DNA from 4 places in the Pantoea alhagi genome. Region 1 is predicted to be linked to each of the others. Evidence: predicted binding sites of a transcription regulator. Region 1 holds the regulator's gene; each other region holds the start of a gene.
The links. Region 1 encodes LexA, which represses DNA repair genes until DNA is damaged. Its sites were predicted from a motif close to TNCTGTATGTACATACAGNA; they were not measured.
Positions count from the first base shown of each region.

Region 2: dinB (DNA polymerase IV) is a predicted target of LexA. The motif match lies at 1,837-1,856, and genes of this name have one in related genera.
Region 3: dinG (ATP-dependent DNA helicase DinG) is a predicted target of LexA. The motif match lies at 1,961-1,980, and genes of this name have one in related genera.
Region 4: metR (HTH-type transcriptional regulator MetR) is a predicted target of LexA. The motif match lies at 1,452-1,471, and genes of this name have one in related genera.

Region 1 is NZ_CP019706.1:1,959,823-1,963,081, reverse strand. It holds gene dinF (MATE family efflux transporter DinF) at 76-1,398, opposite strand; gene lexA (transcriptional repressor LexA) at 1,500-2,108, opposite strand; gene B1H58_RS09200 (diacylglycerol kinase) at 2,214-2,582, opposite strand; gene plsB (glycerol-3-phosphate 1-O-acyltransferase PlsB) at 2,711-3,259, shown strand, end outside.
Region 2 is NZ_CP019706.1:558,347-561,605, reverse strand. It holds gene B1H58_RS02635 (class II glutamine amidotransferase) at 141-908, shown strand; gene dpaA (peptidoglycan meso-diaminopimelic acid protein amidase) at 879-1,616, opposite strand; gene dinB (DNA polymerase IV) at 1,872-2,927, shown strand; gene pepD (beta-Ala-His dipeptidase) at 3,232-3,259, opposite strand, start outside.
Region 3 is NZ_CP019706.1:143,119-146,377, forward strand. It holds gene dinG (ATP-dependent DNA helicase DinG) at 1-1,937, opposite strand, end outside; gene B1H58_RS00615 (GNAT family N-acetyltransferase) at 2,081-2,599, opposite strand; gene B1H58_RS00620 (MerR family transcriptional regulator) at 2,788-3,259, shown strand, end outside.
Region 4 is NZ_CP019706.1:1,850,745-1,854,003, reverse strand. It holds gene metE (5-methyltetrahydropteroyltriglutamate--homocysteine S-methyltransferase) at 1-1,270, opposite strand, end outside; gene metR (HTH-type transcriptional regulator MetR) at 1,504-2,427, shown strand; gene B1H58_RS08690 (carboxylate/amino acid/amine transporter) at 2,806-3,259, opposite strand, start outside.

The DNA of each region.
Region 1 (3,259 bases):
AAAACGTCCCAGGAGCCGTCAATTATGCTGAAAAGCCAGCGAATTCAGTTAATAAGCGTAACCGTAAGAAATGTTTCAAAGGGTGAACCAGTCGCCCCGTCGCTGGTAACGATGCCATACCCACCCCAGCGTTAACCCACGTAGCAGTAAAAAAACGGTGACAGCCAGCCAGAGACCATGATTGCCCAGTTGCGGAACAGTTAACAGCGTCAGGCCAAACCCCAACGCCGCCAGCGCCATGCTGTTGCGCATTTCTCGTCCACGCGTTGCGCCAATAAACATGCCATCCAGCAGATAGCACCAGACGCCCACAACGGGTAACAGCATTTGCCACGGTAAATAGCGATCCGCCAGCACTTGCAGCTGGGGCAGAGAGGTAAGCAGCGAAACAATCTCCCTGCCCCAAAGGGCATATCCCACGGCAAATAACAGCGCTACCAGCCCCGCCTGACGACAGGCTGCAATCCATACCTGACGTAGCTTAGCGCTGTTGCGTGCGCCAAAAGCCTCGCCTGAAACCGCCTCAACCGCATAGGCAAAGCCATCCAGCGCATAAGCGGTAAAGGAGAGGAACATCAGCAATACCGCGTTGACCGCCACGACCTCGCTGCCCATGCGCGCACCCAGAATCGTCACCGAGGCAAAACACAGCTGCAGCAATAGCGAACGCAGCATAATGTCGCGGTTCAGCCGCAGTAACCGGCGCGCATCGCCTTTCAGTCCATTTTTCAGGTGCGCAAAGGTGATCTGACGCAGGCGCAGCACATGCCATACCAGACCCAGCCCCACCAACAGCGTTATCGCTTCTGCAATTGCGGTAGCCGCCGCCGCTCCAGTCACGCCCCAGCCAAGGCCGATAACAAACCACAAATCCAGCAAAATATTAACCAAATTGCCGACAATCAGCAGAATAACAGGCGCGCGCGCATACTGGACGCCAAGCAGCCAGCCAAGTATTACCAGGTTTGCCAGCGTTGCAGGCGCGCTGAGCCAGCGAATATGAATAAAGCGCTGAGCCTGTTCCAGCACCGCCGGACTGCCGCCAACCAACTGCGCCGCCAGAGCGCTTAGCGGCCCACGCAGCAGGATAAACATTATCCCGGCGATAATGGCAATGAATAAGGGTTGTATCAGGGCGCGAGCCAGTGCCTGCTTATCGTTGGCGCCAAACGCCTGTGCGGTCAGCCCGGTGGTACTCATTCGTAAGAAAAGCAGCAACATAAAAACAAAGCTGGTAGCCGTAGTGCCTACGGCAACGCCGCCAAGATAAACGGGGCTGTCGAGATGACCAATAACGGCGGTATCCACCAGACCCAGCAGGGGGACGGTAATATTTGAGAGGATCATCGGCAGCGCCAGCCGCCAGAGGTGTTTATCGGTCACAGAAAAGAAGTGCATGGCAATCCGCAGAAAAAATATGGCGACAAGCCACAGCGGTTATCGCCGGAATCAGGACTACAGGGGAAGTAAGTGGCAGCCAGCAGGCCGCCACTGAGTCATTACAGCCAGTCGCCGTTACGAATAACGCCAACGGCCAGACCTTCGATCGTCAGCGTCTGCTGTTGCAGATCGACCACAATCGGCTGGAAATCATTGTTTTCTGGCAGCAGCTGCACAGTATTGCCCTGACGCTTCAGACGTTTCACAGTGACTTCATCATCAATGCGCGCCACGACCACCTGGCCGTTACGGACATCCTGCGTTTTATGTACTGCCAGCAGATCGCCATCCACAATACCGATATCTTTCATCGACATACCGCTGACACGCAGCAGAAAGTCTGCGTGAGGCTTAAACAGATTAGGGTCAACCTGGAAGCGGCTTTCGATATGCTCCTGCGCCAGCAGCGGTTCACCGGCGGCAACGCGGCCAATCAGCGGCAGGCCGTTTTCTTCTTCGGCCATCAGACGGATACCGCGCGAAGCGCCAGACACCATTTCAATCACGCCTTTACGCGCCAGCGCTTTCAGATGTTCCTCTGCGGCGTTAGGGGAGCGAAAGCCTAACTGGGCGGCGATTTCCGCACGTGTTGGCGGCATACCTGTCTGATTAATGTGATCGCGAATCAGGTCATAAACCTGTTGCTGCCGAGCCGTTAAGGTTTTCATCCCGCCCCCTGGTTGTTTATACAGTCGCTGTGAGTATATACAGGTATTGGTGGAATGGAAACCGAAAGCTGTGTAAAAAACAACTCTTTATCCATTATGGAAACCCTATCGAATATATGACCACAGCAGGGTTACCCAAACAAAAAGGGCCATTATGATGCTGAGCAGTACCGCCGCTGACCCCATATCTTTAGCCCGTCCGGACAGCGGATGAAGCTCACTGCCGATGCGGTCCACCACCGCTTCGATAGCGCTGTTAAGGATTTCGACGATAATAATGAGAAACACAGAGCCAATCAGCAAAACGCGCGTGATGGCATCAACATCAAGCCAGCAAGCGATGAGCACCGCCGCCAGCGCCAGCAGCGTTTCCTGGCGAAACGCCGCTTCATGCTGCCATGCTGCCCGCAGGCCTTTCCAGGAATATCCGGCCGCCTTAATGATGCGGGTAAGGCCCGTTACGTTATTTGCCATCTTCAGGGAACCCTTTGCAATGTTTAACGTCAATGTCAGGGTGCAGCACTAATTGCAACACCACAGATCTTCAATGCGCTTTCTGGTATGCTTGCGGCGCTTTGCTAACAAGAGGCTTCATGTTGTCTATGTCAGGTTGGCGTAAACTTTATTATAAGTTACTGAATTTACCACTAACATTTTTAGTTAAGAGTAAGGCAATTCCGGGCGATCCGGTATCAGAACTGGGAATCGATACGTCGCGTCCCATTATGTATGTGCTGCCTTATGATTCAAAGGCCGATCTCCTTGCGCTGCGCACCCAGTGTCGCCTGCACGATCTGCCCGATCCGCTTGATCCGCTGGAGATAGACGGCGCGCTGTTGCCGCGTTACGTCTTTATTCATGACGGCCCACGCGTGTTCCCCTATTTTGTGCCGAATCAGGAATCAGTGAAACTGTTTCACGACTACCTCGATTTGCACCGTAATAACCCGAACCTCGACGTGCAGATGGTACCGGTTTCGGTGATGTTTGGCCGTGCGCCGGGCCGTGAGGTGCAGGGCGAACAAACCCCTCACCTGCGCGAGCTGAATGGCGTACAGAAATTTATTGCTGTGCTGTGGCTGGGGCGCGATAGCTTTGTGCGTTTCTCACCGATGGTTTCTCTGCGTCGTATGGCGACAGAACACGGCACC
Region 2 (3,259 bases), 1.4 Mb from region 1:
AACTTTGCCGCGTCAGCCCCGGCGCGGCTATCCCAAAGCAGCAGGGCGCCTGTCGCGTTCTGTTAACAAAAATGCTCTTCCGCTGCCAGTCCCCGTTTGATTCGTTATAATCGTCACAAAACCGCGCCGGAGGCCTCTCTATGTGTGAACTGCTCGGCATGAGCGCTAATGTCCCAACTGATATTTGCTTTAGCTTTACCGGACTGGTGCAGCGTGGTGGTGGCACCGGGCCACATAAAGATGGCTGGGGTATCACCTTCTACGAAAACAAAGGCTGCCGCACCTTTAAAGATCCGCAACCCAGCTACAACTCGCCAATCGCACGCCTGGTGCAGGAGTATCCTATTAAGTCCTGCTCGGTGGTGGCGCATATTCGTCAGGCGAACCGGGGGCAGGTGTCGCTGGAGAATACCCATCCCTTTACTCGCGAGCTGTGGGGACGTAACTGGACCTATGCGCACAACGGGCAGTTAAGCGGCTATCGCCAGCTGGAAACCGGTAATTTTCGTCCGGTAGGCGAAACGGACAGTGAAAAGGCGTTCTGCTGGCTGCTGCATAAGCTGGCGACGCGCTATCCGCGTACGCCGGGCAACTGGCCTGCGGTGTTTCGCTATATTGCCGAACTGGCGGCAGAACTGCGGCAGAAAGGGGTGTTTAATATGCTGCTGTCGGATGGCCGCTATTTAATGGCCTATTGCTCGACTAATCTGTTCTGGATTACGCGACGTGCGCCGTTTGGCAAGGCTAAGCTGCTGGATCAGGATGTAGAGATCGACTTCCAAAAGCAGACCACGCCAAATGACGTGGTCACAGTGATTGCTACTCAGCCGCTAACCGGCAATGAGACCTGGCATCGCATTGCGCCAGGCGAATGGCAACTATTTTGCCTTGGAGAGCGCCAGGAATGACTGCGAAGCGGCGGGCGTGCCGCTGACCGGTGAGCCGTTCAGCACATACCTGCCGTTATTTACCGCTACCATAGGCGGCTGGCGATGCTGTACAAACCACGCGTAGCCCGGCTGCAACTGTTTCCAGAAACTGGCGTAATAAGAGTTACGGTGGCGCTGCATATTGCTTTCGGTCATGCGGAACGGATAGATACTGACGGCCACTTCAGGCTGACCGTTACGCAAAGCGGCGTTTACGTAACTAAAGATCTCATCCATATAGGCATTGGTCATGGCGTAACAGCCAACGGAGACGCAGGCACCGTGGATCATCAGGTATTTGCCGTCATAACCCTGCTGGCGATCGTACTGGTTAGGAAAACCAATATTGATTGCGCGGTAAAAACGGCTGTCCGGCTTAAGCTGATTTAGCTTTACGCTGTAAAAACCTTCCGGGCTTTTAAAATCGCCCTGACGGCGCTTTGGCCCGAGGCCGCCGGAAAAATTACAGATGCGATAGCTATCGAGCAGACGGAACTCATTGCCGATCTTGCCGTACAGTTCCAGCGTGCGTTCTTCTTTAAAAATCTGAATGTAAACCGGCGTACCTAATAACTGCTTCTTTAACTCTTTGCTGACCGGTGCCAGTGGCTGAACTGGCTCAGGCGCGCTTGCCATGCTGAGGGCTGGCAGAAGAATCATCGCAAACAAAAGTGCGATTTTGCCCATTCTTGTTCCCTTGATGATGAGGGGGGTTAAACTGCAACGCCCTGCGGCGTCTGTAACATGCATATAGGATAATTCCGCTATTGCTGCGCAACATTATCACTGTCTGTTTTTTTATCAAGATGCCAGCTAAGAAATAGCTGTTATTCCGGAAATAGCCCGCAAATTAACGTATGCCGTTACTGCATATTCATCGCGCTACGCCATTGAATCCCCTTAAGTTGGCTGTATACTTATCCAGTACTGGCGGAGGGGGCTATGCGCAAAATCATTCATGTCGATATGGACTGCTTTTACGCGGCGGTGGAAATGCGTGATAATCCCAGCCTGCGTGATATCCCGCTGGCCATTGGCGGTAACCGGACGCAGCGCGGCGTTATCAGCACTGCTAACTACCCGGCCCGTAAATATGGCGTGCGCAGCGCGATGTCTACCGCGATGGCGTTAAAACTTTGTCCGCACTTAACGCTGCTGCCGGGCCGCTTTGATGCCTATAAAGAGGCTTCCGTCCATATTCGCGAGATCTTTTCACGTTATACCGCGCGTATTGAGCCGCTGTCGCTGGATGAAGCCTATCTTGACGTAAGCGACAGCCCGCACTGCCACGGTTCGGCAACGCTGATGGCGCGTGAAATCCGCCAGACTATTTCCCGTGAACTGGATCTTACCGCATCAGCGGGCGTTGCGCCGATTAAGTTTCTTGCCAAGATCGCCTCCGATCTGAATAAGCCGAACGGCCAGTATGTGATCACCCCGGAAGAGGTGCCGCAGTTTTTGCTGACGCTACCGCTGGCGAAAATTCCTGGGGTAGGAAAAGTCACCGCAAAGAAGCTGGAAGATTTAGGGCTGCGTACCTGTGCCGACGTGCAGAACAGCGATCTGGCGATGCTGCTGAAGCGCTTTGGTAAATTTGGCCGGGTGATTTGGGAACGCAGCCACGGTATTGATGAGCGTGAAGTGATTACCGATCGCGAGCGTAAATCGCTCGGCGTTGAGCGTACCCTGTCGGAAGATATTCATCACTGGGAGCAGTGCCTGGAGATTATTGATTTTCTCTATGACGAGCTGGAACGGCGGCTAACCAAAATCAAGCCGGATCGCCATATTGCGCGTCAGGGCGTTAAGCTTAAGTTCAGTGATTTTCAGCAGACCACGCAGGAGCATGTCTGGCCGGTATTGAATAAAGAGGATTTGATAGCGGTAGCGAAAGAGGCCTGGGAAGAGCGCCGCGCCGGTCGCGGCGTCAGGCTGGTGGGGCTGCATGTGACGTTGCTTAACCCCCAACTGGAGCGGCAACTGCTGCTGGGGCTGTAGGATGGTTAAAGCCAACGAACTTTAAAATTTGAGATGAGTCATTTATTTGTCTGGCTAAAAATGTAAGACAATAAAAGATAAATATAAAAAACGTCCATAAACTGGGATTAAGAGAATTACTTAACTCTTTAGATATCTATTGTTTCCCGTTGAGAAAAAGATCTGACGTTAACGATCCTAAATAAAACAGCAGGTCAGTAGCATTCATCATCGGGCGATAAAAAAATAAGCCGGGTAGAACAGTAAAAAGGCCAGAAACGCTCTGGCCTTTAATTTTACTGATGGCGACTCGCTGCGGGCGAAATTACTTCGCCGGAATCACCTTCAGCAAC
Region 3 (3,259 bases), 1.8 Mb from region 1:
GCGCTGGGCAGACTTTGCACCTCAAACGGGTAGCGCTTCAGGCTCTTCAGCCACTCCCCTTCGGTTAAAATTACCGGACTGTCCACCGGTGGAAAAGCGATTTTGTGAATATGTACCTGAGAAAGCAGCTCGCCTTTTAAATCCAGCCCTTCAGCAAAAGATTGCAGGCCCACCAGCACGCTTGCCTCGCCCTGCTCTACCCGCTTGCGATGCAGCTCTACCAGCCGGTAGCGCGGCTGATCGCCCTGCACCAGCAGCATCAGCCGCAGATCGCTCAGGTGCGTCAAAAACTGCTGCATGGCGCGGTTGCTGGCAAACAGCACCAGCATGCCTTTGTGCTGCCCCGCTTTCACCTGATGGCGAAAGAAATGAGCCATTTCAGCGATATGCTGCGCCTCATTTGCCATCAGCGGCTCAAAGCGCATCTGAGGGATAATCAGCTTGCCTTGCTCAACATGATTAAACGGCGAGCCGAGCGCCACAAAGCGATCGCCCACCTTTTCGTTAAGCCCGGAAAGTTCCTGTAATCGGTTAAAGCTGTTCAACGATTGCAGCGTTGCCGACGTCAGCACCACATGCGGCACTTTTCGCCACAGCAGCTTTTCCAGCTGTTCACTAACGCGAATACCGGCGCAGTGGAAAAAGAGGTGTGGCTGGCCTTCCCGCAGCTCGCGGCTGACCCATTTCGAAACCGGCGCGCCGGAGGCCTGCTCCATCGACGCCAGCCGCCACAGTTTGCTGATGCTTTCAAACCAGCCGAAAGCGCGGTTCATCTGCAACATCGTGCGGTGCAGGCGCACCACATCGTATTGTCCGCTCTTTTCGCTGAGATCGTTTAACAGCCCTTCCGCCAGCCCGCGCAGACCGTCGCTCAGTTTGAAAAGGCGGGCGCATAAGGTTTGCATCTCTTCCGGCAGTTGCCCCATTTCAAAGCGATGCTCACCTTCCTGCGGCTCCGGCGGCAGCCACAGCGCCAGAATGCGCGTCAGGCTGGCAAGATGTTCGCGCCATTCGTCACAGTGGGTTTTTAACCGCTCGGGATTTGCCAGCGGCGGCGGTGATTTTGGCCGAAACTGCGCCATACAGGTTTCCACCAGGCGCACAAACAGATCAAGTTGCAGGCTGGTCCAGGCGGCGGTGATGTCAGCGCTGGTTTCCAGCGCATCGCGCGCTACCTCCGGCAGATGATGGCCTTCATCCAGCACCAGCAGCAAATGTTTCGCCGGTGGCAGCACCGATTCGCTCTCCAGCGCCGCCATCACCAGCGCATGGTTAGCCACCACCACGTCCGCCTGCTCGATCTCCCGCCGGGCGACAAAAAAGGGACATTCGCGATACCAGTGGCAGTTGCGCGCCAGGCAGTTAGCCTTATCGGTGCTTAAGCGCTGCCAGAGCGTATCGTCGATCGCCTCTTCGCAGTGATCGCGCAGGCCGTCCCACTGATGCCGATCCAGCGACTTTTCCAGTTTGGTACAGAGCTTGCGCTCATCTTTGTTGGCCACCAGATTGTCATCAAGAAACAGCAGCAGATCGCCCTGCTTTTCGCTGTCGGTCGCCAGCGCGTTCAGGTTACGCGGGCAAACATAGCGCCCGCGCCCAAAGGCGGCGGTGAATTTCAGATCGGGGATAATTTTTCGCAGCAGCGGCAGATCTTTACTAAAAATCTGATCCTGCAGCGCGACGTTCGCGGTGCTAATCACCAGCGGTTTCTCTTCGGCACGGCCAACGGCAATGCCCGGGATCAAATAGGAAAGGGTTTTGCCCACTCCGGTCGGCGCTTCGATCGCCAGATGACGCCCATCGTCTCCGGCTAGGGTTTTTGCCACTTCGGCAATCATCTGCCGCTGCGGCGCGCGTGGGATAAAATCGGGAACCTGCTGCTGCAGCGCTTTATACCATTCGCCAATCTGCGCTTTTAACGCTGCGGTTAATGCCATCTTGCTCTCTTCCTGCGTTGATAACCTGTATTTTTACACAGTATGACGCTGGCGTCAGCCGCTTATCGATGAATATGGAAGAGCGCTTCCGGCATTGATGCGCCCACTACAGCGGGCGTAGCATTCAGCCGCAAAGCGTAAAATCAGGCCAGCCGCTTATACATCACGGTGGTAGCATCCATCGCACCTTCCGTTGACTGCGCGTAATAAGGAATAGCTCCGGCCACTTCCCAGCCCAGCGACAGATAAAGCAGGCTGGCGATATCACCGCTGCGGGTATCCAGCACCATCAGGCTGCGCCCTGCCTGTTTAACCAGTTGCTCCGCCCGCTCCATCAACTCACGCGCAATGCCTTGCCGCCGCGCCGCCGGATGTACCAGCAGCTTGCTGATTTCAGCGCGATGGCGTCCGTTGGGCATCATATTCCATAACACCATCACCGTGGCGACAATCCGTTGTTGCTGACGCGCCACCAGCAACAGCCGATCGCCCTGTTCGAGGCCGTTAAAATTATCCTGCCAGAAATTTCTCATTACCTGTCGATCGTCGGGATCGATAAATCCCACGCTGGCACCTGCGCTGACACACCCCTGCAGAACATCAGTTAATGCTTCCAGCTCGTTTATCGCCTGTTGCCGATTAATAATCTGATATTCAATCATCTTTGCTCCACCAGTAAACATTATGCGTCCGCCGCGCAAAAGGATCGCTAACAGCACTCGGACCTCTGAGAGTTACCGGCTTTGCGGCCTGGATCAAGTTGTACAACTAAAAAAACTATGTACACGTTAACTCAGCTCCGCTAAGGTTAACGCAGATAATGTATTTAAAATGCAAGTTGAGGCAGTCAATGGCCCTGTACAGCATCGGTGATGTCGCCGAACGCTGTGGTATTAATCCTGTAACGTTACGCGCATGGCAGCGTCGCTATGGGCTGCTTAAGCCACAGCGCACCGAAGGCGGGCATCGACAGTTTGATGAAGAAGATGTTCAGCGTATCGAAGAGATCAAGCGCTGGATAGAGAGCGGCGTGCCGGTAGGCAAAGTTAAATCGCTGCTGGAAGGCGAAAATATTGATACGCATGACGGCTGGCTGGCGTTGCAGGAAGAGGTAATGAGCGTGCTGCGGCACGTTCGTCCGGCGAAACTACGGGCTAAAATCGCCAATATCGGTCGTGAGCATCCTGTTGATGCGTTAATTGATCATGTGTTTGTGCCGGTTCGTCAGCGGCTTGGGCTTGATCAAAACACGGCGAAAACCATGTGCAGTCTGCTGGATGGCGCCCTGATCGATTATGTCGCTTTTTACCTGAGCAGCGCGC
Region 4 (3,259 bases), 110 kb from region 1:
ACTGAAAACGCTGACGCTGTGCTTTAGCGCGCTCGGCGTAGCTGCTTTTACGTTCGCTGTCCTGTGCGTTAATTGCTGCCAGACGCTGAGCGACCGCCGCGTTATGAACGCGTGCAGAGCTACGGCGCGCACGGATCGGGGCACTCCACGCTTCCAGCGAAGCTGCATCATTGTTGTTCAGCGCCTGACTCAGCAGCGCCAGCTCACCGCACTTCTGTAGCGCAAAGGAGAACCAGCTTTTCACTTCTTCATCCAAGCGGGTTTCGCTATTCAGATCGATTGGACTGTGCAGCAGCGAGCAGGAAGAACCGAGCCACAGCTGTTGACGCTGGCTTACCAGCGGCTGCAGGCGCTCAAACCAGGCGCTGAGATCGGCGCGCCAGACGTTACGTCCATTGATCACGCCCAGTGACAGCAGCCAGGAGGCGGGGATTTGCTGGTTCAGGCTGGTAATATCATCTTTGCCATGCACCAGATCGACATGCAGTCCCTGCACCGGCAGTTCGCGGATAGTATTGATATTCTGCCCGATGCTATCGAAATAGGTGGTAAGCAACAGTTTGCTGTGGCCCTGTAGCGCTGCGTAGGCTGGTTTGAACGCTTCCAGCCACGCCTGCGGCAGCTCCAGCACCAGCGCTGGCTCATCGATCTGCACCCATTCAATATCGCGTTTCGCCAGTTCGGCCAGCACCTGCTGATAAACGGGCAGAATATCCTTCAGCAACGTCAGACGATCGAACTGTTCACCTTTTACTTTACCTAACCACAGATAAGTTACCGGGCCCAGCAAAACCGGCTTCACTTTATGGCCCAGCGCCAGCGCCTCGTCCACTTCATCCAGCAACTGCGTCCAGCTCAGGCGGAACTGCTGCCCTTTGCTGAACTCCGGCACCATATAGTGATAGTTGGTGTTAAACCATTTGGTCATTTCAGCGGCAGCAGCGGGTTCGCCGGTTGGCGCACGACCACGACCAATACGGAACAGCGTATCCAGATCTACTGAACCGTCACTGTTCTGATGACGCGCCGGTACATTGCCCAGCAGCAGGCTGGTGGTCAGCACGTGATCGTACCAGGCGAAGTCGCCTACCGGCACCAGATCCACACCCGCTTCTTTTTGCTGCTGCCAGTGGCGAGCACGTAGCTCACGCCCCACTTCCAGCAAATCCTGTTCGCTGCTGTTGCCGGCCCAGTAGCTTTCCTGCGCTTTTTTCAGTTCACGGCGCAGGCCGACACGAGGAAAGCCAAGCGTGTGATTTAAAATAGTCATACTGTTTCTCCATTAAAGCTTAATGATGTAGCGGTATCGGCACAGTCAGTTTACGTACGACCAGCGCAACAGCCGGGGCGCGATGCCGTTTCTCGGGTTGCAAAACCCTGCCCGAACGTAAAATGACGGGCCGACTGGGATGTTTAGCCGTCCAGATGTTTACACCGCTATAATCTGCAGGTACTGTATATTCCTCAAGCGCAAATTGTTCATTGTCGATGTGAAGGACTCTCATGATCGAAATCAGGCACCTGCGAACGCTGCAGGCTCTCAGAAATACCGGCTCTCTGGCCGCAGCGGCAGCGCAGCTTCATCAGACTCAGTCGGCGTTATCTCACCAATTCAGCGATCTGGAGCAACGCCTCGGTTTCCGCCTGTTTGTGCGAAAAAGTCAGCCGCTGCGCTTTACGCCGCAGGGAGAAATTTTGTTACAGCTGGCAGAACAGGTGCTTCCGCAGATTCAGCAGGCGCTGCAGGCCTGTCATGAGCCGCACCAGGCCACGCTGCGTATCGCTATTGAATGTCATAGCTGTATTCAGTGGCTGACGCCGGCGCTGGATACATTTCGTCAAAGCTGGCCGCAGGTGATGATGGACTTCAAATCAGGCGTCACCTTCGATCCCCAGCCAGCCCTGCAGCAGGGTGAACTGGATGTCGTGCTGACGTCAGATATCCTGACGCGTAGCGGGCTACACTATTCGCCAATGTTTGATTTCGAGGTGCGTCTGGTGCTGGCACCGGATCATCCGCTGGCGAAGGCAGCCACCATCACGCCGGAAGATCTGGCGCATGAGGTTTTGATGATTTATCCGGTACAGCGTCAGCGGCTGGATATCTGGCGGCATTTTTTACAGCCTGCTGGCGTTAGCCCGGCGCTGAAAAGCGTTGATAACACGCTGCTGCTGGTGCAAATGGTCGCGGCGCATATGGGTATAGCCGCTCTGCCGCACTGGGTAGTGGAAAACTTTGAGCGTCAGGGCCTGATTACCACTAAAACGCTGGGCGCAGGTTTATGGAGCCGTCTTTATGCCGCCGTCCGGGATGGCGAGCAGCGGCAACCGGTGATTGATGGCTTTATCCGCTCTGCTCGTCAGCACGCCTGCCAGCATTTGCCTTTTGTAAGGGACGCGTCGCGCAATGCATTGCCCACGGGATAAGTTTTCATGTCGGACAGATAAATTCAGCCATCTGGCGTAAAAGTAACCTTATTTTGGGTTGATTGATCAACTAGAAGCTGACGCGTAGTTAATTGACGATAAAGCCCTGAAACGCATAATCCCACCGGGGAGAGGTCATTTCCCCTATATGGAAATAGCCATCAAGAGGGATTCATCATGAAAGTATTAACACAACAGAAGTTCAGGTAGTCAGCGGCGCAGGCCGGATACAAGAGACATTATCCGGTGCGTACGGCAATTTCTTTTTGCATACCGTTAATGTGCTGAACAAGCTATTTGACGTGGGTTATAAGGTCGGCGTGATCGGCGAATAAAGCAGTTAATACCGGCGTTATGTTCACGCCGGTATTTTTTTGCTTAACGAACCCAGCGTCGATGGATCCATAAAGAGGCGATAATAAGCCCGCCGCCAACAATAAATGGCGGCCAGTCCGGTTGCTCCTGCCAGATAGCCAGGTTAACCAACAGTCCCGCAGGAACATGCATGTTGTTCATAATGCCCAGCGTTCCGGCATCGACCTGCGTTGCGCCATAGTTCCACATAAAATAACCCAGCCCCGACGCTGCAATGCCCAGCCAAATCAGAATGCCCCATTGCAGTTGAGTGGTAGGTAATTTTTGCGGATTACCCCAAAGAAACCACGCGATAATCGCTATCAATACTGCGCCCATATAGAACCAGGAAAAAGCAGTATGCTGCGGCATCGGGCGCGTTTCCTGCAGACGCTTGTAGCCCACCATGCCAATGGCAAAGCAGATATTTGCCAGCTGCACCAGAATCAATCCTGTCCAGAAATGATCGCTGAGCTGA